Regions from separate parts of the Halobacillus sp. A1-3 genome, predicted to be linked through region 2. Evidence: a T-box and tRNA genes for the amino acid it is inferred to sense, from the RefSeq annotation. Region 2 holds a T-box; the other holds one or more tRNA genes.

Region 1 (10,124 bases), on a different contig from region 2:
TTGGCGCAAAAAATTAAAAACGCACTTGGCAATAAAGTAGTAGCTGTCCTGGGTGCGGCCCACGTTCCGGGGATTAAAGAAGAGATCCATAAAGATCATGATTTGAAAAAGCTGACGAAGCGACCTCCGAAATCGAAGTGGCCTAAGATCATCGGTTGGGCGATTCCAATTTTGATTATTTCGATTATCGCTTATACGTTTCTAGCAAACCCTGAAGCAGGTACACAGCAAACGATTAGCTGGGTGTTATGGAATGGAACATTCTCCGCAATTGGTACAGCAGCGGCACTTGCCCATCCTCTTGCCATTTTGACCGCTTTTGTAGCGGCACCGATTACGTCACTCAATCCATTGATTGCAGCCGGATGGTTTGCCGGTTTTGTACAAGCGTATTTCCGCAGGCCGAACGTAGCGGACTTTGATACATTATCTGAAGATGTAACAAGTGTGAAGGGGTTTTGGCGTAACAAAGTGACAAGAATTCTGCTAGTCGTCATCTTAGCGAATATCGGAAGCTCCCTTGGAACATTCATTGGTGGAGCGGACGTGATCCGATTATTCTTTGAAAATTTATAAAGTAGGAGAGAGCATTTACAAGTGCTCTCTTTTTTTGTTGGTAAAAAAGGTAATGAAGGGTTTTAATAGAAAAAGTAAACAAAGGAGGAGACGACATGAGAACGATGATTGGGTTAATGTTATTATTACTAATTGGATGTACAGGGAAAGCAGAAGAAACCTATACCATGGAAGACGCAAAAGCAGATGGCTACGTAGTCGTCGAGCATAAAGGGAATACCTTTGACCAGATCGTTCAAGGTGCAATCGAAATTGAGAACCTCCAGCAGATCAATAACGTACTTGAGGCTTTCAAAAATGGTAAAACACAGTCGGCGACCATTTATATATTTGATTCTGACGGCAATTACTATAAAAACAGCTTAAAAACGGAAGGGCGATCCATACAATTTGAAAATAACTATGGAGGATACAAAGGTGCACCTAAAGGGAGTTTCAGTTGTGAGTACATAGAAAAAAGAGGACCAATTGTTTACTTAGAAAGCTGCTCAAGAGAGAAAGGTGAAGACATATCGACCATGATTGGCTTTGTGGGATCAGAGAAAGAGTTCAAAGAAGCAAAGTAAAAAGATAATTTAGGACTAGGTTGGGTGCTTGAATGTGTAAGCGCCCGGCCTTTTGTATTGAGAAAATAGCTGTTTGTTCGTGTTTTATTTACAATATTTACACATAATGTTACGTTTATATTACAAATGATTACAAGATTTAGACTTTTTAAATATAGGCTTTGTTAACTAAAAAAACGGAATTTCCTCAAGAAGTGAAGGGTTTTATGGCCTTTTTAACCAGTTAACAGATCCATCATATAAAAAAGGATGAACGTGTATGAGTAATTTTATAAAAGGTACTTCCATTATTGGGGTTATTGTTCTCGGTATTGGCATCTGGCAATTAACAGTGAGCGATGGAATCGGCCAGAATAAAACAGCCGAAAAAACTGAACAGACAGAAGAGAAGACAGATGAAACTCATTATCAGACTGTAACCGTACAGTCAGAAGAGGAACAATCGGAAAACTTGAAGCGGCCGGATTATAGTGGTCAAACTCTTGTGAAGGATACCGTAGTGGCATCAATAAAAAATATGATTAATGAAGATAATCAAATAAGAGAACTGATTCATAAAATTGGAGAAGATAGAATCCAGGATGATTTGGCGTACGGAGCTCATAGTTATGACTGGAGAAAACTTGAGAGCGACACTGAAGAAAAGCAGCAATGGATCGATCAATTAATTGAGTTATCGGACCATAAGCAATTGAACGAAATGGCAGAGGAAGCGAGTGTGAATTTTTCTAAATCACTTAAGCAGAAAGACTTAAACTATTATTTTGAAGCGACAAAGAAATTTCAATATTTACGTATGAAATTGTAGAAGTAATGACCGCTAAATATCTATATTAATATAACGTTTACATATTTTTCCTACTTTTCTCTTAGGATAATTTTTTAGAAAATGTCGAGGGATTCGTTCCTTTTATACGGGGGCCCCTAAGGCTTTTGGTATTTTTTGTTTATTTTTCTCAGATTAAGTTTTCTTTCTTTCTTAGGCGGGGACATAACCTATGAAATATCATTAAGGAGGTTATGGAATTGTCCATGGCATTAAAAGAAAGGTTAAATTCTTCTAGTCTGGAAAATTTGCGTCAGGCGGCTGTTCTGGAATTCACGGAGGATGTTTTTGAGTCTGATAACTATTGCTCGCTTGAGGTATTAACTCCGGATGAACACCAACTGTATATCGTGAATCGAAATGACCGGACACTGACAATTCTTGGTATTTCAAAAGACATGGCAGTTACGAAGGAAACGTTGTTTACCCAGAGGATCATTTCTATGAAAGAATGGTTTGTGGATTACAGCATGTCAGACAATACACCTCCTCGAAAGCTTGAAATTGTGTTGATGGGCGGAAGAACGCTTTTAATTGAACCTGGACTATCGACGTCGCAAGAGAAGAATTACAAGAAGCCGGAATTCTCGAATCAAGTCAATGAAGACTTTGAGCGTCTCATCGCTGCATTGAAGAATACGGTTATCTTATAATTAAGATATCAATCCAAAGAGCCTTTGCTAAGGCTCTTTTTTTATGGGTAGTTTTGTTGTTCTGCTGTTAGCACTTTGATAAGATAATGGAAAGTTTCAGACCCGAGGGCAAGAAAGGGGAGGCTTGATGTATCCTTATCTACTAATGGTCTTAGTTGTAATGATGTATGCGGGAAACATCCTTACAGGTAAGGCCATCAATGAATTGCCGCCGTTCACCATTGCGTTCTTTCGTTTATTGATTGCATTTCTCGTTTTGCTTCCGATAGGGGGAAGGAGCCTAATAAGGGAACGATCTGTCTTTCTAGCACATAAGAAACCATTTCTAATGATGACTCTAACAGGGGTCACTTTTTTTAATACATTCATTTACGGAGCTCTTCAATTCACAACGGCCACGAATGTGGCTGTGCTTGAGACAGTCATTCCGGTAGTCACTGTTTTGCTAAGTTTCTTGATACTGAAAGAGAAACTACAAAAACTTCAGTGGTTAGGAATATTCTTATCTTTTATTGGGGCTGTTTGGGTAGTAATGGATGGAGAAGTTTTTAAGTTAACGAGTTTTCAATGGAACGCAGGAGATGGGATTATGATCGGAGCCATCTTAAGTTGGGCGTACTACTCTATAGTTGTGAAGCAATATATGCATCTCTTTCCTGCCTATGGGGCGATCTTAGCCATGACGTCCGTTTCCCTAATAGTTTTGGTTCCATTTGTAGCCATTGAATGGGTCCTTACTGGTATACCGACCTTAAGCAAACCAGAACATGTTATGGGATTCTTATACTTAGGTATTTTTCCATCCTTTATTGCGTTGGTCTTCTATAATCGGGCAGTGGAGTGGCTGGGACCTGCGAAGGCATCTATTTTTCTAAATTTCTTACCAGTCGTCACTATGGTTGGCGCGTACTTCTGGTTAGGAGAAAGAATTGGAATCATGGAGGTTCTAGGCGCATTGATGGTGATAATCGGAGTACTTATGACAACACAACTGAGACTTAAACGCCGATCTAGAAAATCCATCTCTGCATAATCGAAAGCATATTGGTTACATTAAAAGGTAACACCGTACAACCCAAACTTAATTTTAAACCTCCTTACTGATTTCTTAACGCTTCCATTGCAGCAACAACTGTGAAATAGCGGTGAATGCAAATTGTGGAGGTGAGGGGTTTGGATGCAAACACATTATTAGAATTCATAAGACTCTCCATCGATGTTCTCAACTTCCTAGCATTCCTCATATTCTCAACCATTTTCGTATTCAAATCGAAGCAAAGCTAAAAAGCTGCCATCTTGGCGGCTTTTTAGCTTGTGTTTATATTTATTAACTTCAAAAGCAAAAGAAACCTTTTATAAAAAGGAGTAGTAAATCCCTGTGGAAAGCAAGTACAAAGTGAATAAACCGAGGACAACGATGGTAAGAATAAAGTTCTTTTTCGAAAAGGAAACGACGATCGCATTGTTGGGATCAAAGACATAACTCCAAAAGAACAATCCCAGTACACCGAGCATACCGATTCCGAGGAGCAGATTAATCATACAGGGCCTCCTTTTTGAATACTCTCTAACTTTTTTATACGCAATAAACGATAAAAAGGTTTCAGTCTTACGAAATTTGTGAATAGGTACATATGGACTAGTTTTCTTTGGAAATGTCCTCAGTATAATAGGTATAACTTTTTAGACTATTCATCTATGTAAATAAGAGATTAATTTTTCGACAAAAAATCGTAAATTTCGTGTTGCATCGATAGAATTCGGTTGTTATAATTACAAATGTACTTCTGAGAGAGGTATAAAAATTACCTCGATACGAAAAAAATACCAAATGCGGGTGTAGTTTAATGGTAAAACCTCAGCCTTCCAAGCTGATGACGAGGGTTCGATTCCCTTCACCCGCTCCATTACTTTCTGTGTAGAGAGTACGCTATTATTTATACAATGTGAGCCAACGCAGTGTTTCGTTAAAAGTAACGAAGCATTGCGTTTTTTAATGAAGTAAAAAGGATATCCCTATACTAGACCATTCTTTCATAGGAGGATTCCAGATTATGAAAAAACTACAGCAGCAATTAAAACAAATTGATGGAAAAAGTTATAAAGGTTACAAACAAATCCAGGGGAAGTATTCCTTTGCTGATTTTGAACTATTTATTGACTACGTACAGGGTGATCCTTTCGCAGCCCCATCTAAAATAAGAGTACGTATTCCTAGCGAAAAAAGATCGGTGCAATCCTCTTGGAAAGAAACATCGCGCCGAAAAGTTTATACAGAAGACAGGCTGACGCGTGCGGTAGCTAGATCTGTCAATAAGAATCACATCCAAGTAAAAGGTTCTGGAAAAAGCGGGATGGTTGCGATTGATCAGCCGGGGCAGGAAATCCTGGAACGAACGGCGGTTTCCCTCAATCATCAAGATGTGACGGTTTGTTTGACAGTTGGGCTCCCGGCTAATGGAAGACGCATTAACGGAAAAGAAGCAGAGAAGCTTTTCTTCAAAGTAATCCCGGAAGTCGTGAAGGATTCTGTTTTTGCGATAAAAGATGAGGAGCTAGAAAAAGCATGTGAGCTGGCCGATCAACATGAAGCCATTGAGAAAAAGATGAAGGAAAATGATTGGATTTCCTTTATAGCAGACGGCTCGATTTTACCCAGGGAAAGTGGTATCAGTGATCGTCCGATGAAAAATGCCGTACCGTTTAAGAGTCCTGAAGAGAACCGGGTTTCTTTTTCTATCCCTCATAAAGAAGAACCAATCACTGGAATGGCTCTAGAGAAGGGGATTGTATTAATTGTCGGAGGCGGTTATCATGGTAAAAGTACCCTCTTGAATGCGATGGAGCGTGGGGTGTATCCTCATATCAGAGGGGACGGCAGAGAGTATGTAATTACAGACCCGCAAGCCGTGAAAGTAAGGGCTGAGGATGGACGTCAGGTTACGAATGTTGATATCTCCCCGTTTATAAAAAACCTTCCTCATGGGGCGGACACGACTCAATTTTCTACGGAAAATGCAAGCGGGAGTACGTCTCAGGCAGCGAATGTTATTGAAGCGTTAGAAGCCGATGCTCATACGCTGCTCATTGATGAAGATACTAGCGCGACAAATTTCATGATCCGGGATGAACGGATGCAGGAGTTAGTCGTCAAAGAAAAAGAGCCAATTACACCATTTATCGATAAAATTAAACAAATGCGTGATGACCTGGATGTATCCACTATCCTAGTAATGGGTGGTTCAGGTGATTATTTCAATGTGGCCGATGACGTGATCATGATGGATCAGTATGTACCTCATAACGTAACGGAAAAAGCGAAAGAAATTGCCGAGCGTTATCCTAGTCAAAGAACTGCAATGAGCGAGCAGGAGTTCGGAGCAATTCCTAAGCGCTCCTTTTTGCCGGCAAGTCTTCAAACTAGACGTGGCAAGAAAGAAAAGGTTCAGGCCAAAGGGAAAACAACGATTATCATGGGTAGAACAGACATCGACCTCGATGGCGTCGAACAGTTGGTAGATCCGTCTCAGACGCGGCTTATCGCAGATTTAATTATGCATCTCGATAAAAAAGGCATTTTGAAAGAAGAGCAGTCGTTGAGTCAGCTGCTTGAGAATATTGAACAGCAAATAGATACAAAGGGACTCGCTGCATTCGCCCCATTTAAAGATCAGCACCCAGGGGAATTGGCGCGTCCACGTCGTTTTGAAATTGCTGCGACGCTGAATCGGATCCGAACAGCAAAAGTAAAAGATATAAGATAGAAAGGAGGAAGTCAGGGTGGATTTTCACAAGTTCAAAGAAGAGGTTATTGCCTACAGCAAGGAAATTGGCATCGACAAGATTGGTTTTGCCTCAGCAGACGTGTTCGGTGAGTTAAAAGCCCGACTGAAGCGTCAAGAAGCGCTTGGTTATCAGTCCGGGTTTGAAAAAGGAAGCGTAAACGAACGAACAGAACCAAGTCGTTTACTTCCGGGTGCTCAATCGATCATTTCCATTGCCCTGGCTTACCCCTCAAAAATGCACGATGCGCCTAAAAGTAGGAAAGGCGATCGACGCGGGATCTTCTGCCGTGCATCATGGGGACAGGATTATCATGATGTGCTGCGGGATCGCCTTAATAAACTGGGGGCTTTTATTCAAGAACATTTTCCAGAAGTTGAACTGAAATCAATGGTGGACACAGGTGAGTTATCTGACCGTGCTGTTGCTGAGCGCGCAGGCATCGGATTCAGTGGTAAGAATTGCGCCGTGATCACTCCGGAGTTCGGTTCATATGTATATTTAGGAGAACTTGTTACGAATATTCCTTTTGCTCCAGATGATCCGGTAGATGATAGCTGCGGAGATTGCAATATTTGTGTAGATGCATGCCCAACGGGAGCGCTTGTGCAAGGCGGTCAGTTGAATGCTCAGCGCTGCATTGCATTTCTAACGCAGACGAAAGGGTTTTTACCTGATGAATTCCGCAGTAAAATCGGAAACCGGCTTTATGGATGCGATACGTGTCAGACCGTATGTCCAAAGAATAGAAAGAAGGACTTCCACCACCATCAGGAGTTCGAACCGGACCCAGAGGTTGTGAAGCCTAAATTGACACCCCTGCTGTCGATATCGAACCGCCAGTTTAAAGAAAAGTTCGGCTTTATATCCGGTTCATGGAGAGGGAAAAAACCGATCCAGCGAAATGCCATTTTAGCTCTGGCCCATTATCGTGATGAAACGTCCATCAACGAATTAATTCGTCTGATGAATGACGATCCCAGACCCGTGATTCGCGGCACAGCTGCCTGGGGTCTTGGAAAAATAGGCACGCCAGAGTGCTTTGAAGCTGTTGAAGAAGCAATGGCGAAGGAAAATGACAAACAAGTCCTCTATGAGATGGAAAAAGGGCTGCAATTTGCTAAACTATGACGATTTGTACCTTTTCATCTACTAAAGAGTTTTGTATAATAGAAAAAACTGTTAAATAAAGAAGGGGTTGTCTATGAACCATCGGTCTTTCTTATATTATGACACTTTTACTACTCCTTTAGGTCCGATGACCGTACTAACGAACGATGAAGGAGTATGTCGCATCGATTATGGACATTATGAAGACCGTATTGCTTCTTACCAATCATGGAAAAAGAAGCACTTTCTCAAAGGTGAACTGGTCTATGATCCAGATCATAAATATGTAAAACTAACAAAAGATGAAATTGAAGAATATTTTAATGGAACACGAATTGATTTTACGGTTCCTTTGAATTGTTATGGAACAGAGTTTCAAAGAAAGGTATGGAGAACATTGCTGCATAACGTACCTTACGGTGAAACTCGATCGTATAAAGATATTGCTGCTGCTATGCATACCCCTAAAGCTATTCGTGCCGTAGGGGGAGCGGTTAATCAAAATCCGTTTTCTATTATTGTTCCCTGCCACCGAGTGATCGGAAGTAATGGCAAGCTTGTAGGATATGCAGGTGGTATTGAGAAGAAACAACAATTGCTAGAATTTGAGAAAAATCATGTGGTCTTACCAAATAGTCAATAACTGTCTTCCCTTAAAGGGAGACAGTTTTTTTGTTGTATGGGATCGTTCCCTTTTTCATAGGATGTAAAAAGGGGGAGAGGGCATGAATCCTACTCATCAACTTCAGACTTACTGGCAGCGCGTCATTGATCGTTTAGTGGATCAAGAAGAAGAGCAGTGGTTACATAAAAAAGTTCGAGGGTTGGAAAAACGAGGGCATAGGGTAGAGCGTGCCACCTTCCGCATTAAACCGTATCATCGTATTGCATACGATCGAAAGGAAAGCATTCGATATATGCTATTCCTTTCTCTTTTAATAAAAGATGGAAAAAAGGTATATATGGAGGAAGGGATATACGAGGGTCTCGCTTTATTAGAGCGAAATGAAATCATTCATCAATCCGTGTCGACAGAGGCACCGTATACTTCTGGCCTTTCGCCGAGTGCGGAATTTGTTGAGAAGGAAGATAGGAAAGGTCCACCTTTTTCATATAACCGAAGAGAGGCGGTTCGCTATGCCGAACGATGGTGGGACAGTTACAATTCTGCTTACAAGCATTTTGATTTGGATTGTACGAACTATATTTCTCAGTGTCTAAGAGCCGGTGGTGCCCCAACGTGGGGGCTCCCGAACCGTGCGAGAGGCTGGTGGTACACAGGAAAAAATTGGAGCTACAGTTGGGCTGTGGCCAATTCGCTGCGCTGGTATCTCAGTGGTTCACGGCAAGGGCTGACGGCGAAAGAAGTTTCTTCCGCCGATCAGCTAACACCGGGCGATGTCATTTGTTATGACTTTGAAGGAGATGGAAGGTTCGATCATAATACGATCGTTGTGAAAAAGGACAGTGATGGCATGCCGCTCGTTAATGCCCACACCACCAACAGTCGTCATCGTTACTGGGCCTATGAAGATTCTACCGCCTATACACCGAACATTAAGTACAAATTTTTCATAATCGGTAGTTGATAGGTATGATATAATAACCTAGTTGACTAAGATTAGACTGAGGTGAAGAAAATGCCTAATCATATCGTATTGTTCCAACCAGAGATTCCAGCCAATACAGGCAATATTGCGCGGACTTGTTTAGCTACAAATTCCCAGCTTCATCTAATCCGGCCGCTCGGTTTTTCTACTGATGACAAAATGCTGAAGAGAGCAGGTTTGGATTACTGGCATGATGTAACGATTTATTATTATGATTCAATTGAGGAACTATATGAAACTTTCCCTGAGGGAGAGTATTATTACATCGAAAACTTTGGTGCGAAGTCTTTTGCGGATTTTGATTTCTCGTCTACCGACCAGGATTTGTTTTTCGTATTTGGACGTGAGAGTGACGGGATACCGAAATCATTGCTTAAAGGCTTAGAGAACCGTTGTTTGCGAATTCCAATGACAGACAAGGTTCGTTCTTTAAACCTTTCCAATACAGTATCCATCGTTTTGTTTGATGCGTTGAAGCAGCAAGGCTATCCGAATTTGATTAAATAAAGGAAGATACCGGCGAGTGTGCCGGTGTCTTTTTTTGTGTCAAACCAAACAAAAACCGCCTCCCGGTCAGGTCCGGTGGCGGTTTTACATTTTTTATTTTCTTGGGGTACCCGCTTTTTCATCATATCCTGCTGAGAAGATGGATGTCAGAAACGCTGCGCACACAAGAATGATCAATGTGATTTTCATGTATAAAGTCCTCCTTTTATCCAGACAAGCTATGCTACCCGTATTATACCTTAATTGTACAGTAATGTGAATGGTTTGTCCTGTTAATTTTATCCTTCACCTAATGGCAGATGCCTATACGAAACGGTTGGCCATAACATACGTTGAAGAGTAGGTATATAACCAGGATGGGAATGGAGGAGTTAAATTGGAACAGTATCCTTATCAATACCCGTATGCAAATTTTGATGATTTCCGTGATGAAGATGAGCGTTTCTTCTTTTTAGGTCCTTTCGCAGGCGGTCTGCTTGGCGGATTCTTAGGA
Region 2 (10,124 bases):
TGCTTTTGCTCCATTATAGTATTCGCTTCATCTTCTTTAACTAGTTTACCTCGCGGTGTAATTACATAAACCCCTTTGGATGTCAATAATACAGCGAGCGACAAATCTTGAGATACAACTAGATCTCCTGCCTTCGAATGATTAATAATGTATAAATCGACGGACTGGGATCCATGATCTAAAAATGTCCAATTTTGATCGAGTTTATCCGGGCTATAATGGTTTACTGTGGCTACAAATTTTGGTGTGACACAAAAGCTTGAACAAACCTCGACAATTTCATCTTGAACGGGACAGCTGTCGGCATCCACCCACACATTTTGAATTTGTTTTGACATAGTATCACTATTTCTACAATCAAACATAGAATCCTTCTTAATTTAGAATGTTTTATTTTTCTGAAAAGTGTTTCCTAGTCCCAAAGTTCTAACTGATCATCAACTCTATTTTGAAAATCAAACGTTTTTTTCACAAATAATTATTATAATACATTACCTCCATATTTGCTATATCTAATTTTACCTATTTTTCATTCTTCCCAACAAAAGTCGCGCTTAACCATAGCGCGACTTTTGTTCATTTGACTATTCTTGAGATTTTTCTCGTAATTTATTCATAATTACATTTGCTGTTTCCTCAACAGCCTTGTTGGAAACATCAATAACTTCACAACCAATCCGGTCAACGACCCGATTAAAGTGCTGAATTTCCTGTTCAATTCTATCAATATTGGCATAGCTGGCTTGAGAACCCAACCCAAGTGATCTCAGCCTTTCTTTTCTTATATCGTTCAGTTTTTCTGCACTGATTTTTAAGCCAATACATTTACTCTTATCTACCCGAAACAATTCTGAAGGCGGCTTGACTTCCGGCACAATAGGTACATTCGCAACCTTCAGCCGTTTATGGGCTAAGTATTGAGACAAAGGAGTTTTTGATGTGCGTGATACACCAATCAAAACAATATCTGCCTTCGATATTCCACGAGGATCTCTGCCATCATCATAACGCACGGCAAATTCTATAGCTTCTACACGTTTAAAATAATCCTCATCCAATTTATGAACTAATCCCGGTTCCAACCGAGGTTCGATGTCAAAATGTCGTTCCATCGCTTCCATCATTGGTCCCATAATATCAACGCATTCAATGTTATGTTTTTTTGCTTCCTCTAATAAATGCTTTCGAAATTCAGGAATAACTAAAGTAAATCCGATCATAGCTCCCTGGGCTTTTGCTTGCTGAACAGCTTCATTGATCGTTCCCTTATCTTCTACATAAGGAATGCGCTGAAGGTCAAAAGGACCGTCATCAAATTGACTTAAAGCTGCTTTAACAACAAGCTCTGCCGTTTCCCCTACCGAATCTGAAAGTACATAAATGAATGGTTTCCCCATCGTCACCCTCCTCACTATTGTATAACCTATATATGTTGATCACGGGCAAGCTCGACTAGAGCCTTTGTAATATTTGTCTTTGTTAATCTACCTATCACTTCTAAACCATCATCTGCGGTCTTTACTACGGGTAGAGCATCGATTTGTTTGTCTATTAATTTCTGCGCAGCATCGAGCAGAAGGTCGTCTTGTTCGCAAATGGTAATGTTAGGCATGCGTGTCATGATGATATGCACAGGAACTGAGGTTAGATCTTGGTTTCCAATGCTTGCACGCAGTAAATCCTTTCTTGAGAGCACGCCGGCTAGATGAGAAGCCTCATTAGTCACAAATAAAGTTCCGACATCCTCAAGAAACATCGTACAGATCGCGTCATATACAGAGACGTCCTCTTCTACTACGATTGGGACAGACTGATATTCCTGCACTTTAAACTTCTTCAGCTTTTCTGTTAACAATTCAGACCCAGTCTTTCCTGTAAAGAAATAACCTACACGAGGTCTCGCGTCCAAGAATCCAGCCATTGTCAAAATGGCCAGATCGGGACGCAAGGTCGCTCGTGTCAAGTTCAATTGGTCCGCTATATTTTCTCCGGTAATAGGTCCGTTATCTTTGACGATTTGAATTATCTGCTCTTGACGGTTGGAGAGTTCCAAACTTTCACCACCCTGATCACGTAATGTGACATACTATTTCATTATTATAGCTCATTTTCAATCCAGGGTAAAAGAAGGAGCCTTAGAATTGTTGTTTCCATTCAATCGCATTTAAATCAGCAAATGCTTTAATGTCCGAGGCTATTTTGTTTAGAAGACTCAATCTATTATTTTTGATTTTCTCATCCTCTGCCATGACCATAGTATAGTCAAAGAACTTGTGGATTGGTTGAGCCAACTGTGCCAAAACTTCAAGAGCACTTGCCGGAACCTCATGATTCAAGGCTTCTACAAAATCTTCATGCACCTCAGAATACGCTTGATAAAGTTCACGCTCTGACTCATTTTCAAATAAATCAGGGTTCACACTATAGCTGTCCGCTTTCTTCGCAAGGTTCAAAACACGGCCCAAGGCTTCATGCACAGGTTTAAAACTTACATCTTGTCGTTTGTCAACTAGTAACTTTGCCTTTTCCAATGTAGTTGGATAAATATGAATGCCATTTGTCAACACTGCTTCCACTACATCTGGATCAATCTGGTCCTCTCGCAGCAAATAAGCAGCTCGCACTCTAAAGAATTCATGAAGATCCTTTCTTATTTCACTCTCTTCTCGAGTCGGCAGCTCCAATTCTTGATAGAACTGATGAACGAGATCGATCAGTTTCTCAACTTCAATCTTCCATCCCTTATTGTTCAGCGTTTGCAAGATTCCAAGAGCCTGCCTTCTCAGTCCGTATGGATCCTGTGATCCAGTAGGAATAATACCAATAGAGATACTTCCGACAATCGTATCTAGTTTGTCTGCAATACTGACGATAGCGCCAATTGTCGTAGATGGGAGTTTACCATTTGCCTGTCTAGGCATGTAATGTTCGTTAATCGCCGCTGCCACTTCTTCATCTTCGCCAAACAGCCGGGCATACTTTTCTCCCATAACACCTTGCAGCTCTGTGAACTCATCGACCATTTGAGTAACAAGATCAAATTTGCATATTTCAGCTGCTCTTTTAGCTTGTTGTTTTTCTCTTTTCCCAAGATCAAGCCACTCGCTGACTTTACTTGTAATGGCGACAACCCGGTTTACTTTATCTGCAAGTGTACCTAGTTCTTCTTGATAAACCATTCTGTTAAGCTTAGCTAGTTTTTCATCAATGGAGCCCTTTTGATCTTCTTCATAAAAGAATTGAGCATCTTTCAACCGTGCTTTTAAGACCTTGTCGTTTCCTTTTGCAACAACATCTAAATGCTGATCGTCACCGTTTCGGACACCAACGAAGTAGGGAAGAAGTTCTCCAGTAGTTGAACGAACAGGGAAGTATCTTTGGTGTTCTTTCATCGATGTGATCAGTGCTTCTTCTGGAACAGCAAGAAACTCCTTGTTGAACTCTCCGCTGAAAGCCGTCGGAAACTCGACTAAATGCGTCACTTCATTTAACAAACCTTCATCGAGTATAAGTTTCCAGTTATTCTCCTTTTCCAGCTCCAACAGTTGCTTTCGAATCTCGTTTTTTCTGTCTTCTACTGATGCCATCACGTACTGATCCTTCAAAGACTCTTCATAATCTTCCGCCTGGGAAAGAGAGAACTGTTCTCCTAAGAAACGATGTCCAAAGGTAATTCGGTCTGTCGACACGTTCTCGATTGAAAAAGGAACCACATCCTCGCCAAACAGAGCAACTATCCAGCGAATTGGACGAATGTAGCGCATTTCGTAACTTCCCCATCTCATATTCTTAGGAAAGTTCAAATCGAGGAAAACAGCACGAAAGTCTTCTAGCAATTCTGACGTCGCTTGTCCTTCGATGAATTTCGTAACATGGACGTATTCTGTGCCTTTGATTTCCTTAAAGTAGATATCGTCTACTTCTTTCCCTTGTCCTTTAGAAAAGCCAATAGCTGCTTTTGTCCAATCACCATTCTCGTCTATCGCGATCTTTTTGGCTGGACCTTTGGCCTCTTCTTCAATGTCTGGCTGCTTCTCAGAGACATCTGAAACTTGCACTGCTAACCTTCGTGGGGTAGCGAAACCTTTAATATCTCCATAGGGAATGCGGTGGTTATCAAACCACGCTTGAGTTTTTGAAACAAGTTGAGTTAAGGCGTCATCGATAAACCTTGCCGGCAGCTCTTCTACACCCAGTTCAAACAAGACCGTTTTATTCATGCTTATCCTCCTCAATTTCAAGCATTGGGAATCCTAGTCGTTCTCTCTCTTCTACATAGGTGTTAGCAATCTTTCTTGCCAAATTTCGAACCCTTGAGATATAGCCGGTTCTTTCCGTTACACTAATGACTCCCTTGGCATCAAGCAGGTTGAATGTATGAGAACACTTAAGAACGTAGTCATAAGCTGGAAATACCAGCCCTTTTTCCATAATTCGTTCGGCTTCTTTTTCATATACTGAGAATAAATTAAAGAGCATTTCTTCATCTGACTCCTCAAATGTGTAGGTGGAATGCTCATATTCAGGCTGCAAGAAAATATCGCCTACGGTCACACCATTCGTCCACTCCAATTCAAACACGTTTTCTTTATCCTGGATGTAAGACGCAAGACGCTCTAAACCATAAGTGATTTCCGCGGAGACCGGACGAGCTTCCAGTCCACCAATTTGCTGGAAATAAGTAAACTGAGTGATTTCCATTCCGTCTAACCAAACTTCCCAGCCTAGGCCTGCAGCTCCTAAGGTTGGGTTTTCCCAGTTATCTTCCACGAAGCGAATATCATGCTTATTAGGGTCAATCCCAAGTGCTCTTAATGAGTCTAAATAAAGTTCCTGAATATTGTCAGGGGATGGTTTCATAATAACTTGGAATTGATGGTGCTGGTAAAGTCTATTAGGATTCTGACCGTATCTGCCATCTGCTGGACGTCTTGATGGTTCCACATAAGCAACGTTCCATGGCTCTGGACCTAGACTGCGCAACAGCGTCATTGGTGACATTGTCCCCGCACCTTTCTCTGTATCATAAGCCTGCATTAGCAGACACCCTTGATCTGACCAATGTTTCTGAAGTGTCAATATCATATTTTGAATATCCATGCGATCCCTCCTTGTTTAGTTGAGAAAAGAGGTAGAAGTACAACAAAAACCCCGTCTCTATGCCTTCGTAGACATAGGGACGGGGTTTCCGCGGTTCCACCCTATTTGCTTCCATATGTAATGGAAGCCGCTTTAAGAATGTTTGCTCCAGAACGCCTTCACCGATCCATAACGCTTGTCTTCCACCGTCACAAGCTCGCTATTGTCCTTGGGAGTCGGTTACTACTTTCCTTCAACACAATGTATTAGTAAGTAATAGAATCATACTGAATTCACAGATCGTTGTCAATCCATTCAATGACTTTGGAACAGTGTAAAGCTAAAGACTAGACCTATTCTTCTTTAAACAAATCAAGCTGCTTTAAGAACTTTCTAGACTTTATAAAATAACCACCATAACGATCATAGTACTCATCAATGATGTGACGCAATAACTTTTTATTTTGCTCTTTCATCGATATTTGGCCGAGCCGTTTGACATCCATATGTAAAAATAATCGTAAAAGCTTTGCAAGGGTTTCACTTAAACCGAAAGCATCTGGATCTCTGTGCTTGCATCGAAAACAGAGAAGCCCTCCTTCACTTAGGGAAAAATTGAAAGGACCTTCTTCTCTTCCACAGTTTGTGCATCGATCGACGATAGGTGCGAAACCTGCTTTTTTAAACAGTTTCAATTCGTACATAAGGGTAAGGATCTCAGCATCTTTTCCTTCATTCATCCACAGCAATGTTTGTAAAAATTGTTCATAGACAAAAGGATCCGGTTGTTTTTCATCGATCAGTTTATCTGTCATTTCAGCCAAATAGGAAGCATAAGCAGTTTTGACGATATCCTCTCGTATAGAGCGAAGGGAAGATATCATTTCCCCTTGGCTCAAGGAGCCCAATCCGGACCCTATCTGAATGAGATACATTCCATGGATAAAAGGTTGAGTCACCGATGACATGCGGCTTTTCGGCTTTTTGGCACCTCGTGCCATTACACCGATTTTACCCTTCTCTCTCGTCATCAAGGTGACTATTTTGTGTGTTTCTCCATAATCCCTTGTACGGATAACAATGCCTTCAATCTTTTCTAACAAAGCGTTCACCTGCTTCTGATGTTACAAATTCAGATCTTCTGAAGACTCTGGTTCAGGTGAGGAAATTTGTGTTTCACGAGACTGCTGATCTTGAGACTCCAATTCTTTCATCAATAAATAGCTCTCAATACTGCCTGTTTGTCTGAACATATTCCATGAAAGCTTATCGAGCACAAGAAACACCGCCTTTCGTATAATCATTTCAAAGTGTAGTGATTATGATCTTAGAATGCTTCCTCACACTGAATTCATAAGTCTTAAATTTTTCCAGATGTTAATATTCGTCCTCACGATAACCAAAATCACTGAGTTGAATTTGCTTATTTCTCCAATCTTTTTGGACCTTAACCCATAGTTCCAAATAGACTTTACTGCCTAGTAAAGATTCGATATCCTTTCTCGCTCGTTTCCCAATTTCTTTGAGCATGCTTCCTTGTTTTCCGATAATAATTCCTTTTTGGGATTTACGCTCAACAATGATAGCTGCTTGGATATAGACGGCATTTGAATTGTCCCTTGGTTCAATTCCCTCAATAACAACCGCGATGGAATGTGGAATTTCTTCTCTAGTCAGATGCAGGACTTTTTCACGGATGAATTCACTAATGACAAACCGTTCAGGATGATCTGTGATTTGATCCTCTGGATAAAACTGTGGCCCCTCAGGCAAGTGACTTTTAAGAACCTGGAGAAGGTTATCGACATTGTTCCCTTCTAATGCTGAAATAGGAACAATCTCTTCAAAGTCAAGCTTTTCCTTGTAGTGCTCAATTAGGGGAAGCAGCTGATCAGGATGAACTTTATCAATTTTATTAATGATAAGGAAAACTGGCTGTTCCACTCTCTGTAATCGATCAAGAATAAATTGATCTCCTCGTCCATAACCTTCTTCTGCATTAATCATAAATAAAACCGCATCTACTTCATTTAATGTGTTTTCAGCTACATTGACCATATAATCGCCAAGTTTGTGTTTCGGCTTATGAATACCAGGTGTATCGATAAAAATGATTTGAGAATCTTTGTCTGTCATGACACCCTGGATCTTATTTCTTGTTGTTTGGGGCTTATCACTCATAATGGCGATCTTTTCACCAATTACACGATTCATAAATGTTGATTTTCCAACATTCGGTCTGCCTACAATCGTTACAAAGCCCGATTTAAATTCTTCGGTCATAGATGTTCCTCCAATGATTACTTCATGTTACGCTCAATTTCATTTTACTACAAAACCATAGGACTTTCATTTGTTTAGAATAACTTTGAGCCAAAGATGAGAACAGCGATTATGACAGATGCTGCACTTGCAAGTAAGACGGCTCCCGCTGCTATATCCTTGATTAACCCTGCCATTGGATTCAGTTCAGGGGCAAGGTAATCAAGTAAAAGTTCAATGCTAGAATTAACCATCTCTAATGTCAAAACCAACGTGATTATCAGAGCAATGACAGCCCACTCTATTGGAGTCAAGCCTATCATCAGACCAGCGGCTAAGGCTGCTACCGCAGCCACCAAATGAAAGCGGAAATTCCTCTCTGTTTTATACACCTGTTTCAAGCCGTTCATGGCATAACGGAAGCCTATAGACTTCTTCTTTTTACGACCTTTGTAATCCGAATTCATGAAGGATTTCCTCTTGTCTATTGAACATTTCTTTTTCATCTTCATCATTCAAATGGTCATATCCAAGCAGGTGTAAGAATCCATGAAGAGCTAAAAATCCAAGCTCTCTTTCAAGAGTATGTCCATAATCTTCTGCCTGTTCTTTAGCTTTATCGATTGAAATGATAATATCTCCTAACATAAGAGGCATATCTTCACTTAAGATTTTCGTTTCTCCTTCTCCTTCTTCTTGCATGGCAAACGAAATGACATCTGTCGGTTGATCCTTTTGTCGGTAGTTCCGATTAATTTCCTGAATTTCCTTATTGTCCACAAAACTTATCGACACTTCGCCATTTTCCTTAACCCCTTCTTTTTCAGCTGCAAATAGAATAATACGTTGAATAAGATCTACAAATGCTTCATCTACTGAATTAGTTTCATCTTGAAAATCAATTTGAATCATTATTTAGCCTCCTTCACCAAAGTTTTTGCATCAGGGTACTTTATTCTTGAATGGAAGATGCCATTTAGTGTTTCACAAATAGCCTGCTCTAAAACCTTTAATTGTTTTAGAGTGAGATCGCATTCCTCGAACTGCCCGTCCAACAGCCTGTTCTCAATAATCCCGTGGGCGATTTGTTTAATTTTTTCCTCAGTTGGTTCGTCTAATGAACGGACAGCCGCTTCTACTGAATCGCATATATTAACAATCGCAGCTTCTATGGTCTGTGGTTTCGGGCCTGGATAGCGATATTCACTTTCCTCTACATGCTTTGATTCATGTTTAGCTTGGTAATAAAAGTATTTTAAAAGCGTTGTGCCATGATGCTGTTCTGCAATAGCTACAATTTCTTTCGGAATCTTTTTTTCCTTTAATAATTTTGCCCCATCATAGGGGTGTGCGATAATGATTTCAGCACTTTGTGCAGGGTCTAAGAAATCGTGAGGGTTTCTCATTCCCATTTGGTTCTCAATAAAGTAATTAGGTCTTATCGTTTTTCCTAAATCGTGATAATAGGAAGCAACTCGAGCCAATAAACCATTCGCTCCGATTGATTCACAGGCGGCTTCACTCAAGTTTGCGACCATCACACTGTGGTGATAAGTACCAGGAGCTTCCACTAAAATCTTTCGAAGTAAGGGGTGATTAGGATTTGAGAGGTTTAGTAATTGCTGGTCTGACAAGATCCCAAAGCCTGTTTCGATAAGCGGAAGCACACCAAGTGTCAACACCACTGAAAAGAATGCCGCTAAAGCTCCATATCCTATAAATGTGCTCCATTCTACCCATGAATATCTTTCGAAAGAAATGAATGAAAAGAACGTAATCATGCATATATTGATAAAAGCAATACCTGCACCAGCCCTCACAACAGCTGAACGATCTTTATAATGAACGAGAAAAATAATACCAGCAAGTTGTGACATCAACGTGTAAATCCCCGCTTGAGCGTTTAGAACACCAGCGATCTGTCCGTTAAATAGCAGACAAGCCATCAACGCGAAAACGATCGACATAACCATGGCCAAACGCTCATCACATAACAGTTTAATTAGCATCGCCCCTGCAGCAGCAGGTAAAAGAAAATAATAAGGTTGATCAATTGTGACAAATAAACTGCAAACTTTCATTACTAGTAGTGTGAACGCCGAAATGACTGCAAGAACTCCGATATGTCGCATTGTCATATTCCTTTTTCTTGCTTTTAAGCTTTCATAAATAACAACACAAGCAAGCAAACCACAAAATAAAACTAGACCGAGCATTGGCCAGCCGTTCTTGTGATCGGATAATAGCCCCGTTAATTGCAGTTCCTCCATAACTTCATTTGTGAGTGTAGAACCTTGAGTAACGATTACTTCACCGGACCGAATCAATACGGGGTCTACTCCTGCGGCCGCCTTTTTCCTAGCTTCCTGCGTACGTTCAGCATCAAAAAATGCATTTTCGACCAGAGCGAATTTCCCTAAATCAGTCGTCGCTTGTTTAACTGGATCAGGTAGAGAAGAATATTGAACCTTCAAATCAATGGTGCGCTCCGCTTCCTCAATACCTTCAGACCTTAATCCTTCGCTAAAAGCGCTCTTTAAAGAAGTTAGAAGAAGTGATTCTGCATTCTCCAATTCTTTTGTATCCGCTCTCAAAAATGCTTCAAATATTCCTTCAGGAAGCTCTTGAGCTACTTCTTCAGGTAAATAGGACTTTAAAGTAACAAGGTCCTCTTCTAATGACACATTTTCTTCTGTAGGGCTTTTCACTTCATTAATACCAGAGAACACCTCAGAAATTATCTCAGTTCTTTCCGCTTCAATATTTTTGGAGATTGTATAGCG

What was found. A T-box is a leader RNA that pairs with one kind of tRNA and senses whether it is charged. The one in region 2 lies ahead of glyQ (glycine--tRNA ligase subunit alpha), so its partner is inferred to be a tRNA-Gly.
Region 1: it encodes a tRNA-Gly, which carries the amino acid that the T-box ahead of glyQ (glycine--tRNA ligase subunit alpha) is inferred to sense. The anticodon was not compared.

The regions. Positions count from the first base shown of each region.
Region 1 covers NZ_JBPCEO010000012.1:106,366-116,489, reverse strand. The annotation lists gene ACRYKC_RS18805 (TraB/GumN family protein) at 1-576, shown strand, start outside; gene ACRYKC_RS18800 (hypothetical protein) at 672-1,142, shown strand; gene ACRYKC_RS18795 (hypothetical protein) at 1,402-1,950, shown strand; gene ACRYKC_RS18790 (hypothetical protein) at 2,175-2,621, shown strand; gene ACRYKC_RS18785 (DMT family transporter) at 2,767-3,654, shown strand; gene ACRYKC_RS18780 (hypothetical protein) at 3,975-4,163, opposite strand; tRNA gene ACRYKC_RS18775 (tRNA-Gly) at 4,455-4,528, shown strand; gene ACRYKC_RS18770 (ABC-ATPase domain-containing protein) at 4,676-6,385, shown strand; gene queG (tRNA epoxyqueuosine(34) reductase QueG) at 6,402-7,535, shown strand; gene ACRYKC_RS18760 (methylated-DNA--[protein]-cysteine S-methyltransferase) at 7,609-8,157, shown strand; gene ACRYKC_RS18755 (amidase domain-containing protein) at 8,240-9,103, shown strand; gene trmL (tRNA (uridine(34)/cytosine(34)/5-carboxymethylaminomethyluridine(34)-2'-O)-methyltransferase TrmL) at 9,155-9,631, shown strand; gene ACRYKC_RS18745 (hypothetical protein) at 10,008-10,124, shown strand, end outside.
Region 2 covers NZ_JBPCEO010000007.1:100,938-111,061, reverse strand. The annotation lists gene ACRYKC_RS13420 (YaiI/YqxD family protein) at 1-338, opposite strand, end outside; gene ACRYKC_RS13415 (pyruvate, water dikinase regulatory protein) at 585-1,397, opposite strand; gene ccpN (transcriptional regulator CcpN) at 1,424-2,053, opposite strand; gene glyS (glycine--tRNA ligase subunit beta) at 2,136-4,220, opposite strand; gene glyQ (glycine--tRNA ligase subunit alpha) at 4,213-5,100, opposite strand; T-box leader at 5,173-5,345, opposite strand; gene recO (DNA repair protein RecO) at 5,433-6,182, opposite strand; gene ACRYKC_RS13390 (YqzL family protein) at 6,204-6,332, opposite strand; gene era (GTPase Era) at 6,457-7,362, opposite strand; gene ACRYKC_RS13380 (diacylglycerol kinase family protein) at 7,437-7,808, opposite strand; gene ybeY (rRNA maturation RNase YbeY) at 7,783-8,256, opposite strand; gene ACRYKC_RS13370 (HD family phosphohydrolase) at 8,253-10,124, opposite strand, start outside.